2 regions of the Dyella terrae genome follow, and region 1 is predicted to be linked to the other one. Evidence: predicted binding sites of a transcription regulator. Region 1 holds the regulator's gene; the other holds the start of a gene.
The links. Region 1 encodes sigma-54, which starts transcription at its own class of promoters, with help from an activator protein. Its sites were predicted from a motif close to TGGCACGNGCNTTGC; they were not measured.
Positions count from the first base shown of each region.

Region 2: the regulator sigma-54 is predicted to act here: its motif matches at 2,146-2,160, upstream of DYST_RS20905 (flagellar basal body-associated FliL family protein).

Region 1 is NZ_CP089414.1:4,564,357-4,569,571, reverse strand. Features, by position in the region: gene lptA (lipopolysaccharide transport periplasmic protein LptA) at 1-580, shown strand, start outside; gene lptC (LPS export ABC transporter periplasmic protein LptC) at 1-30, shown strand, start outside; gene lptB (LPS export ABC transporter ATP-binding protein) at 584-1,303, shown strand; gene DYST_RS20030 (RNA polymerase factor sigma-54) at 1,440-2,906, shown strand; gene hpf (ribosome hibernation-promoting factor, HPF/YfiA family) at 3,196-3,519, shown strand; gene hprK (HPr(Ser) kinase/phosphatase) at 3,648-4,598, shown strand; gene rapZ (RNase adapter RapZ) at 4,602-5,215, shown strand, end outside.
Region 2 is NZ_CP089414.1:4,744,091-4,749,305, reverse strand. Features, by position in the region: gene fliO (flagellar biosynthetic protein FliO) at 1-201, opposite strand, end outside; gene fliN (flagellar motor switch protein FliN) at 207-548, opposite strand; gene fliM (flagellar motor switch protein FliM) at 545-1,561, opposite strand; gene DYST_RS20905 (flagellar basal body-associated FliL family protein) at 1,575-2,075, opposite strand; gene DYST_RS20900 (flagellar hook-length control protein FliK) at 3,491-4,606, opposite strand; gene fliJ (flagellar export protein FliJ) at 4,705-5,142, opposite strand; gene fliI (flagellar protein export ATPase FliI) at 5,139-5,215, opposite strand, start outside.

The DNA.
Region 1 (5,215 bases):
CCTGCAGCCGGCGCTGGCCAAGCAGGATGACCGCAATCAGCCGATGAACTTCTCGTCCAAGACCATGGACGGATTCAACGCGCCCAACACGGTCACCACGCTGACCGGCAACGTCGTGGCCACGCAGGGCACGATGAAGATGACCGGTGCCGTAGCCAAGCTTTATCTGGATAACGACACACAGGTATCGCGTGCCGTGGTGACGAGCAGTCCTGGCGTCCTTGCGCATATCGAGCAGTTGGATGACTGCGGCAATCTGATGCAGGGTGATGCCATCCAGCTGGATTACGACAACATCAACGGCATCGCGGTGCTCACCGGCAATGCCGTGGTGCGCCAGCAGGGCCGTGGCGAGTTTCATGGCGACAAGCTCACCTATAACACGCAAACCTCGCTGATCACCGGCGAAGCCGGCGGTGACGGTCTGGTGCACGGCGTCATTCTGCCCAAGGCAAAGCCCGGCACCACACCGCCGCCCGCCGGTCAGGTGGCTGCTCCAGCCTGCCACCCCAACGCCGCGCCCGCTACACCACCTGCTGCTGCACCCGCCGCCGCACCCAAGCCGGCCGAGGCCCACTGATCGATGCTTTCTGCTGAAGGTCTGCAAAAAAGTTTCAAGGCACGTCAGGTCGTGCGTGACTTCGCCTTCTCCATTCGCGAGGGTGAAGTGGTCGGCCTGCTCGGCCCCAACGGCGCGGGCAAGACCACCTGCTTCTACATGGTGGTGGGCTTGATCGAAGCCGATGCTGGCGTGATCAAGCTCGACAAGCAGGACATCACTGGCCTGCCCATGCACCAGCGCGCCAAGCTCGGTATTGGGTACCTGCCGCAGGAAGCTTCAGTGTTCCGCCGCCTTACCGTGTCCGACAACATCAAGGCGGTGCTCGAGCTTCGCGAAGGCTGGGACGAAAAGCGCCGCGCCAACGAGCTGGAAAGCCTGCTGGACGAACTGAAGATCTCGCACATCGCGGACCAGAAGGGCATCAGCCTTTCCGGCGGCGAGCGCCGACGCGTGGAAATCGCGCGCGCGCTCGCAGCGCACCCGCGCTACATGCTGCTGGACGAACCGTTTGCAGGCGTGGACCCCATTTCAGTGGGCGAAATCCAGCGCATCGTGCGCCACCTCAAGGAGCGCGGCATCGGCGTGCTCATCACCGACCACAATGTGCGCGAAACGCTCGGCATCTGCGACCGCGCGTACATCCTCAATGATGGCGAAGTGCTCTCCCGCGGCACGCCTGCGCACATTCTTGCTGACGAGAAGGTCCGCGAGGTTTACCTCGGCCGCGAGTTCCGCCTGTAACGGTTGCGGAACAGGGCATACCCACGCCCAAACCTCGGAGATAAACCTGAGGTAGTACGCGATTCCGCCTTCGACCTATGGCCGACCCCGGGGGCAAGAGTTAGGATGACCTTCACATTCATCCCGACCGCTTGGCATGAAACCCGGACTGCAGTTTCGCCTCAATCAACAGCTCACGCTGACCCCCCAGTTGCAGCAGGCTATCCGTCTGCTGCAACTGTCGCAGCTTGAGCTGGAGGCCGAACTGAGGCAGATCGCCGAAAGCAATCCGCTGCTCGAATTTTCGGATGACAATCCGGACGAGCTGGACGGCGAAGAGCGCGAGCCGATGGAGCCGCTCCCGACGAGTTCGGCGAGCTCGACCAGCAGCGATACCGTTGACGATGCAGAGGCCCCCGAATGGGGCGACGCCTATGTCGATGGTGGCAGCGACGACCCCATCGACTTTTCCGCCAGCAGCGGCTCCTCGCGCAACAGCAATCCCGACGAGGACGGTTTCGAGCCGCAGAGCGCCGCAGCGGAAACGCTGCAGGAACACCTGCTCTGGCAACTCAACCTCACGCACATGAGTGCACGCGACCGCACCATTGCGGCCGTGCTCATCGATGCACTCAATCCGGACGGCTATCTCACCGAGAGCATGGAGTCGCTCACCGCGGCCCTGCCGGCCGACCTTAGAGCGACGCAGGCGGAAGTGGAATACGTGCGGCACATGCTGCAGCGTTTCGACCCCACGGGTGTCGCAAGCGTCGATCTGCGTGATTGCCTTACCGTGCAACTTCAGCAGTTCGCCCCCGACACGCCTCAGCGCGAGCTCGCCTTACGCATCGTGGATGCCGAACTCGAACTGCTCGCCCGCAACGACATCGCGCGCCTTGCCCGCAAGCTACGCGCGAACGAGGACGACACCGCCGCCGCCGCCCTGCTGATCCGCAGCCTTGACCCGCGTCCCGGCGCTGCGCTCGACGTCACGCCCGTGGAGTACGTCGCACCCGACGTTTACGCCCGCAAAGATGTCGGCCGCTGGCGTGTCAGTCTCAACCCCGATTGCCAGCCCCGCCTGGGCCTTAACCAGCATTACTGCGGCCTGATCGCGCAGGCCCGCGGTACCGACGCAAGTTGGATGCGCGGGCAGCTGCAGGAGGCACGCTGGCTTATCAAGAGCCTGGAATCACGCGCCGAAACGCTGCTCAAGGTGGCCGAAGCCATCGTGCGTCGCCAAAGCGCCTTCCTCGACTACGGCCCTGAAGCCATGCACCCGCTGGTGCTGCGCGAAGTCGCCGAGGAAGTGGGCATGCACGAATCAACGATTTCACGTGTAACTACCCGCAAGTACATCCATACGCCGCGGGGCACGTTCGAGCTCAAGCACTTCTTTTCCAGCGGCGTGTCCACCGAAGACGGTGGCAGTGCGTCGGCCACCGCCATCCAGGCCATGCTCCGCAAGCTGGTCGATGCCGAGGACCCGCGCAAGCCGCTGTCCGACCAGGCTATCGCGGAGGAACTGCACCGCAAGGGCATTCAGGTTGCCCGACGCACTGTCGCCAAATACCGCGAAGCCATGCGCATTCCCAGCTCCAGCGAGCGCCAGCGCGCTGGCTGAACGGGCCTGCCCGTCCACTGTGGCAAAGCGCCTCGGGAACTTGGCGGCAAAAAAGGCGTCCCCATAATCAGAGGTAAGACGATCCGAAGGGAACCTGTCATGTCAGGGCCGTGAAGGTCTTTCTAACGCGAAGAAAGCTTCAGAGGTGCATAGTGACTTTCCCGACTTGGTGAGGAGGCCGGAAATCCCATCGGAAAACTAGGGCTTTCAAAAGGTGTGTCGGCCACGACATAAGCGACCGGTGCATCGACCCCAGCCGCACCTGCGGCAGTACTGAAGGAGGCGCAACATGCAAGTTCAGCTCAGCGGTCAGCAGATTGAAGTCACCCCGGCCCTTCGGGATCACGTGAACAGCCGGCTCGACCGCCTTACCCGCCTCGACGAACGAATTCTCAGCCTGAGCATCGTTCTTTCCGTGAACAAACTGCAGCAGCGAGCTGAAGGCACGCTCTGCGTCACGGGCAGCACCCTGCACGCCGAAGCGCTTGAGAACGACATGTACGTCTCCATTGATGTCCTCTTCGACAAGCTGGTGACACAGCTGCGCAAGCACCGCGAGAAGATCAGCGATAAGCATCAGCGCGCCGTCCGCGACGAGCGCCTGTACGGCTGACCGCCCCGGCCCGCCCGTGCTCCGGGCGGGCCCTCTCCCTCCGAATCCCCCGATCCAAGGCGCCCGACGGCGCGAACTGGCACAATGTCCGTGCAGCCCCCTTCTTTTGGCTGCAGAAAGGACATGGCTTGGACCGGCTGACCGCCCGACAACTCTACGACAGTGTTCACGAGCGCATGGCTTTGCGCTGGGTTTCCGGCATGCGCGGCGAGTCGCGCGTGCTGGAGCAGGCTGCGACCACCACGCGCCGCCCGTCGTTGATTGGCTATCTCAACGTCATCTATCCCAACAAGATCCAGATCATCGGCACCGAGGAACTGAATTTCCTCGACAGCCTGGATTCGCGCCAACGCTGGGAAGCGATCAACAAGATCGCCGCCTATCAGCCCGTGGCGATGATCGTCACCAAGGATCAGCCCATCCCCACCGACCTGCGCGAGGTGGCGGAAGAAACCAACACGCCTTTGTGGATCAGCTCCAAGCGCGGCCACGAGCTGCTGACCTGGATGCAGTACCACCTGGCACGCATTCTCGCGCCCAAGATCACTCTGCACGGCGTGTTCCTCGAGGTGTTTTCCATCGGCGTGCTGATCACCGGCGAATCAGGATCAGGCAAAAGCGAACTTGCGCTGGACCTGATCAGCCGTGGCCACCGTCTGGTGGCCGACGATGCCACCGAATTCACCCTGATCGCACCGGACGTGATCGACGGCACCTGCCCCGAACTGTTGCAGGACCTGCTGGAGGTTCGTGGCCTGGGTGTACTGAACGTGCGCGAGATGTTTGGTCACACCGCGGTCAAGCCTTCCAAATACCTTCGCCTCGTGGTGCACCTCAAACCACTGCGCGATGGGGAAGATACCGATGGACTCACACGCCTTACCGGCGACATCGGCCACCGCGAGATCTTCGAGGTGCCGGTGCCCATGATCACCATTCCCGTAGCCCCTGGTCGTAACCTTGCCGTGCTGGTCGAGGCGGCCGTGCGCAACCACGTGCTCAAGAGCAAGGGCATCGACCCCGCCCAGACCTTCATCGACCGCCAGGCGCACCAGATGCGTCGACTGCCTCCCTGGTGACCCATGACAGAGACGACTATCCGGCACCCTGACGCCATCCACCTGATCGTACTCACCGGCATGTCCGGTGGCGGCAAGACCGTGGCGCTGCGCGCGCTGGAAGATCTGGACTTCTACTGCGTCGACAACCTGCCCACCGTCCTGCTGCCACAACTCGTTGCGGCGGTGAGCCTCAATGTGGAAGGCAAGCGCCGCAACGTCGCGGTTGGTGTGGACGTGCGCAACCCGGGTGAAGACCTGCAGCGTATGCCCGCCATGCTGTCGGAGCTGGCCGCTGTCGGCGTACACACGCATCTGATTTTCCTGGATTGCCGCGACGACGTGCTGATCAAGCGTTATTCGGAAACGCGACGTCGCCACCCACTCTCCTTCCGCGGCCTGTCACTCGCCGACGCGATCGCCGAAGAACGACGCTTGTTGCGCCCGCTGTCGGCCATTGCCGACAAGGTCATCGACTCCAGCGATCTGAACGTGCATCAGCTGCGTCGACTCATTGCGACGGGTTATGCCGAAGCTACCGAAGGGCTGACGCTGATGTTCCAGTCGTTCGCCTTCCGCCGAGGCCTGCCCCTGGACGCGGACTTCGTGTTCGACGCGCGCTGCCTGCCAAACCCCCA
Region 2 (5,215 bases), 180 kb from region 1:
ATCGCGTGCGCCCACCGCCATGGTTTCCACGCAGCGCATGCGGCGGCCACCCGGCGTCGCGCGCGCCTGCAGCCGGCGACTGAACCAGCCGGCAACAAAGATGAGCGCAATGATGCCGACCAGGCTCACCAGCACGCGCGCCAGTTCTCCGCCGACATTGATCTCCGGTGCGGCGACAGGAACGACCATGGCAAGGAACATCGGACTCACCGCAGCTTGCGAACGCGTTCGGCCGGGCTGATCACGTCGGTGAGGCGGATACCGAAACGTTCGTTGATCACCACCACTTCACCGTGTGCCACCAGCGTGCCGTTGACGAACACGTCCAGCGGTTCGCCAGCGGAACGATCCAGTTCCACCACCGAGCCCTGGTTGAGCTGCAGCAGGTTGCGAATGCTGATGCGCGTACGGCCTACTTCCATGGCAAGCGTGACCGGTACATCGAGGATCATGTCGAGATTGACTTCGGCACCATCGCCTACGGGGGCATTGAGCTGGTCGAACTCGACGCGCTGGGTGGCCAAGACGGCGTCATTGGGCGGGATCATGCGGGGTCAATCTCCAGGGTGGTTTCAGTCGACAGGCGCACTTCGCGGCGGCCGGTCTGTGCATGGAAGCGAACAGCAGTGCGGCCGTTGTTCTGGCCATAGATGCCGCGGAAGATCGGCACGTCCTCGGCGAAGACCGTGCTGAACTCCGGCAGTTGGATGGGAATCACATCGCCCGGACGAAGGCGTAGGAACTCGCCGATGCTCAGGCGGGTTTCAAGCAAGAGCGAACTCAGCTCCACCTCGGCATCGATCACTTCGTCCTGCAGCGTTTCGGCCCAACGGTGATCACGATCGACGCGGTCGCTCTGCACGCCGGCATCAAGCAGCGTGCGGATCGGCTCGACCATCGCGTACGGAAGGGTCAGGTGAATTTCACCGCCACCGCCATCGAGTTCGATGTGGAACTTCGACACCACCACCGTTTCGGTGGGGCTGACGATGTTGGCGAACTGCGGGTTGATCTCCGAATTGAGGTATTCGAAGTTCAGCGGCAACACGGGCGCCCAGGCTTCCACCATGGAAGCGAACAGCTCGGTCAGCACGATCTGGATCACGCGGTTCTCAGTCGGCGTGAAATCGCGACCTTCGATACGCGCATGGAAGCGACCATCGCCGCCGAAGAAATTGTCGATGACGGTGAAGACCAGACGCGGCTCCATCACCACCAGCGCCGTGCCGCGCAGCGGCTTGATGCGCACCAGATTAAGGTTGCTCGGCACAGTGAGTGCGTGCACGTACTCAGCGAATTTGACCATCTTCACGCCGAGCACCGATACCTCACAGGTCTTGCGCAACACGCCGAACAGCGCACTGCGGAAGAAACGCGCGAAACGGTCGTTGACCATCTCCAGCGTCGGCAGGCGACCACGGACGATGCGATCCTGCTGCGTGAAGTCGTACGTAATCACCGCATCGGGAGGCAACGGCTCGTCGTTACCCGTTTCGACGGCACCACCTTCCACGCCGTCCAGCAGGGCATCGATTTCTTCTTGTGAAAGCAGGTCGCTCATCGGCGTGGTTCCGTTACTGCATCACGAAGCTGGTGAAGTACAACGCTTCCACGCCCGGACGACCCAGGCGCTTCTCGAGAATCTTGCGCACCGCGTCCAACGCCTGCGCCTGCAACTTCTGCTTGCCGGCCGCGTCGCTGAGGATGGTGTAGTCCTGGCTGCTGAACAGCATGACCAGCGCATTGCGGATCACCGGGTCGGCGTCCTTGGCAGCGGCCAGCGCAGCAGCGTCATGCGACATCAGGCTCACACCCACCTGCAGGAAGCGCATGGACTGGTCGTCCTTGAAGTTGACGACAAACGGCGGATCCATCGTGAGGTACTGCTCCTGCTTGGACAGCACCACCTTGGGTTCTTCCTGCGCAGCGGCGTGGCCGCCGTTACGTGAATTCATCACCAGATAACCGGTGACGCCGGCCATGGCGAGCATGGCCACGCCCATGAAGATGACGACCTTGTTCGTTCCTTTCTTCGGCGCCGCTGCCGTGCTTTCTGCTTGCTCGTTCTGAGCCATGCGAATCTCTTTCCCTATCAGTGTCCAGACGTTGGCTACCCGCTCGCGGGCGCCCTATGGCCTGTTGATAGCAAGCGGCGTGCCATCAATGGGAGGCGTTGGTGTGACTGGGTTTGCGCTGGGTGACGTGGGGCGGCGGCGCTTTATTGACGCCTGTCGGAGATTGGGCGTGACGGGGGGGATGGCGGTTGACGGGAGGTTGTCGCGGGGTTTCGCAATGGGGGTTTGTCGCGCGCGGTGTTGCTCCCTCTCCCTTTCGGGGAGAGGGTTGGGGTGAGCCCCGAAAAGGGGGTAAAGGTCGGGTGCTCGCCTTATCGTTTCGATGAAACCGTCACCCCTGCGAAGGCAGGGGTCCAGTGACTTTGGCTCTCGCTTGGTTGTCGCGTAGTCGCGACCTGGCTCGCCTGCGGCGGGCTTTCGACCTCCTGCCGGAGGCCGAGTCACTTTTCTTTGCTTGCCCACGCACGCGCAGGAGCGCGTGCGAACGGCGAAGCCGGCCCGAAGGGCGGAGGGCAGGATGCCCGGAGTAAAGAAAAGTAACCCAAAGAAAGGGCACCCCCGCTTGGCGCTGGCCGGTGAAGCCGGCCAGTTCGTGAGGGGCGGCCGGGCTTTTCGACAGGGCCTCCTGCCCTGGCGAAAAGGAATCGGCATCCCTGCCGATTCCCCTGCGGGCCTTGTCGTCCACCCCTCACCGCCGCACAGGGGGCCCGGCAGATCAAAGGCTGCAAGCAAACGGCTCGTGCAGCAGAGCTGCACATCGCGCTGATGCGGAGAGGACTTGAAGCAGGCTTCGCTACACTTTCCGATCGCTGGAGCTAGATAGAGCTCGCGCTACGTTTCCCAAATGCTGTGGAGAACTCGCCATCTAGCGACATGGCTTTGCTCTTCTACCTTGGCCTTATGCCTTAGAGCCGGAGCAATGCGACCTACCGCAATGCGATGTGCAGCGAAGCTGCACGAGCCGTCTGCTTGCGGCTTTTGATCTACCAGGTCCCCGTATGAGGCGGCGGGCGGGTGGAGAAAAGGCCCGCAGGGGAATCGGCATGGATGCCGATTCCTTTCGCCGGGGCAGGAGCCCCGTCGAAAAGCCCGGAACCCGACCGTGTACCTGGAGGGCCAAAGGCCCGGAAGGCGCCGATTCCGGGGTGCCCTTTCTTCGGGTTACTTTTCTTCGGGCAAGCAAAGAAAAGTGACTCGGCCTCCGGCAGGAGGTCGAAAGCCCGCCGCAGGCGAGCCAGGTCGCGACTACGCGACAACCAAGCGCAAAGTCACTGGACCCCTGCCTGCGCAGGGGTGACGGCGTAGATGAAACCGTAAGGCGAGCACCCGACCTTTACCCCCTTTTCGGGGCTCATCCCCAACCCTCTCCCCAAAGGGGCGAGGGAGAAAGAGCAACGGAAGCAAAGCGCGCACCGTCAGGCAAACATATCCACCAACCCCACCGCCTTCACCACCGGCGCCACCACAGAAGCCAACTCACCCGCATCCTCGGCAAGCCCACTCCCACTTCCCGACGCCGCCCCACCAGAACTCCCCGACCCCTGCCCCGAATTCCCCTGCCCCACCTGCGCCTGCCCCAACGACAAACCATGATGGGCCAGCATCGAATCCAACTGGCCGAGCGTCTGCTGCACCGCATGTACCGCTTGTGGATGTTGCGCGATGAAAGCCACATCCACGTGGTCCTGCTTCACACTCACCTTGACGTCGAGCTCACCGAGGTCTTCGGGATGCAGGCGAATGCGCGCCTCCTTCACGTCCTGACCGCCAAGCCAGGTGACCTGTTGGCTCAACTCCTGACCGAAGGCCGGTGTGCCCACGCTGGACTGCATGGTCAACACATGCGCTGCAGGCGTGGTGGCCACATTGGCCTGCAAGGCAGGCTGCGGTGGCGCGGCCATGGCGGCGAGGTTCTTCAGGGCATCAAGCGAATCACTGCCATCGTCCTGCTTCGACGACGTGGTTAAGGTCTGCAGGGCAGCGGTGAATGCGTCGCTCTTGGCGCCCTGCGTGGCCGTGGTGGTCGTGGCGTCAGCACTGTCGTCGCCGTCATTCGCGCCCTGCGCGAGCATGGACAGGCTCTTGTCTTGGATGCCATCCATGGCCTTGGTGAACGTATTCGTGTTGGCGGCCGCCGGCTGGGCGTTCGCCTGCATCGCACCGAGCAACGACAGCCCGGCCGGAGTTGTGGGCAGAGCGCCGAGGGTCGAGCCGCCCGTTCCACCGGTCGTGGCATCCACGGCGTCATCCCCATCCGCGGATACCGCGGTAGGCGCTGCCGATGCCGGCACGCTCTGACCCAACAAGGCGAGCATGGCCGCGGCAGCATCGGGTGTGGGTGACGTTGGTTTGTCGTCGTCCTTCGCGCCTGCCTTGTCCTTGGCTTTTGCCTGCGGCTGCGCCTGAGACGATGCCGCTTTCGGCGATGGCTGCTTCGCCGGCGCTGCGGGCGACGGATCGTTCTGTCGTGCCCATTGCCGCTGCGCCTGCTGCAACGGCCTGCTGAAATCCTGGCTGGTATCGCCCTGCACGCTCGTGCTTGCTGGCGTGTTGGCGGGCGGCGGCGTATTCGCCGTCAGGGCAACGGGGGGGCGTCATACGGTGGCCTCTTGGCATACGTTGGGGGTTTTCATCGCGACAAGCCCCGGTTCGGTCGACGATGCTGCATGCGCTCGTCCACCTCAGCTTGTTCGCGACGTTCCTCGCTCTTTCGTTCCTGCTCGCGGTAGCGATCGATCACGGTGCCAAGCGCCTGTTCGCGCGCGTGGGCTTCGCGCCATTGGTTGCGGACACCGTCGAGGTATCGGCGTTGGCGCGCCACTTCGTTGACCTGCTGGGCGATGACCTGATTGATGCGCTCGACAAACTGGCGGCGGTTGAGCAAGGCACTCACGCTCACGCCACCTTGTGTCTCTGCGTACTCGGCCCGGTACTTTTCCAGCTCTTCGAGCTGCTGTTCCGCCTTCGCGAGCTTTTGCTGCTGCTCGGCCAGGCGTTGCATGGCCTCCTCCTGGCGTGTGTGTGCCAGGTCGGCAGCGGGCTGCAGGCGGTTCGCGCGGGATTTCACGGCGCGCCTCCGGCAGTCAGGCTTTCAAGGCCGCCGATGGCGTCGGCCAACGTAGTCGGCGCGTCCACTTCCT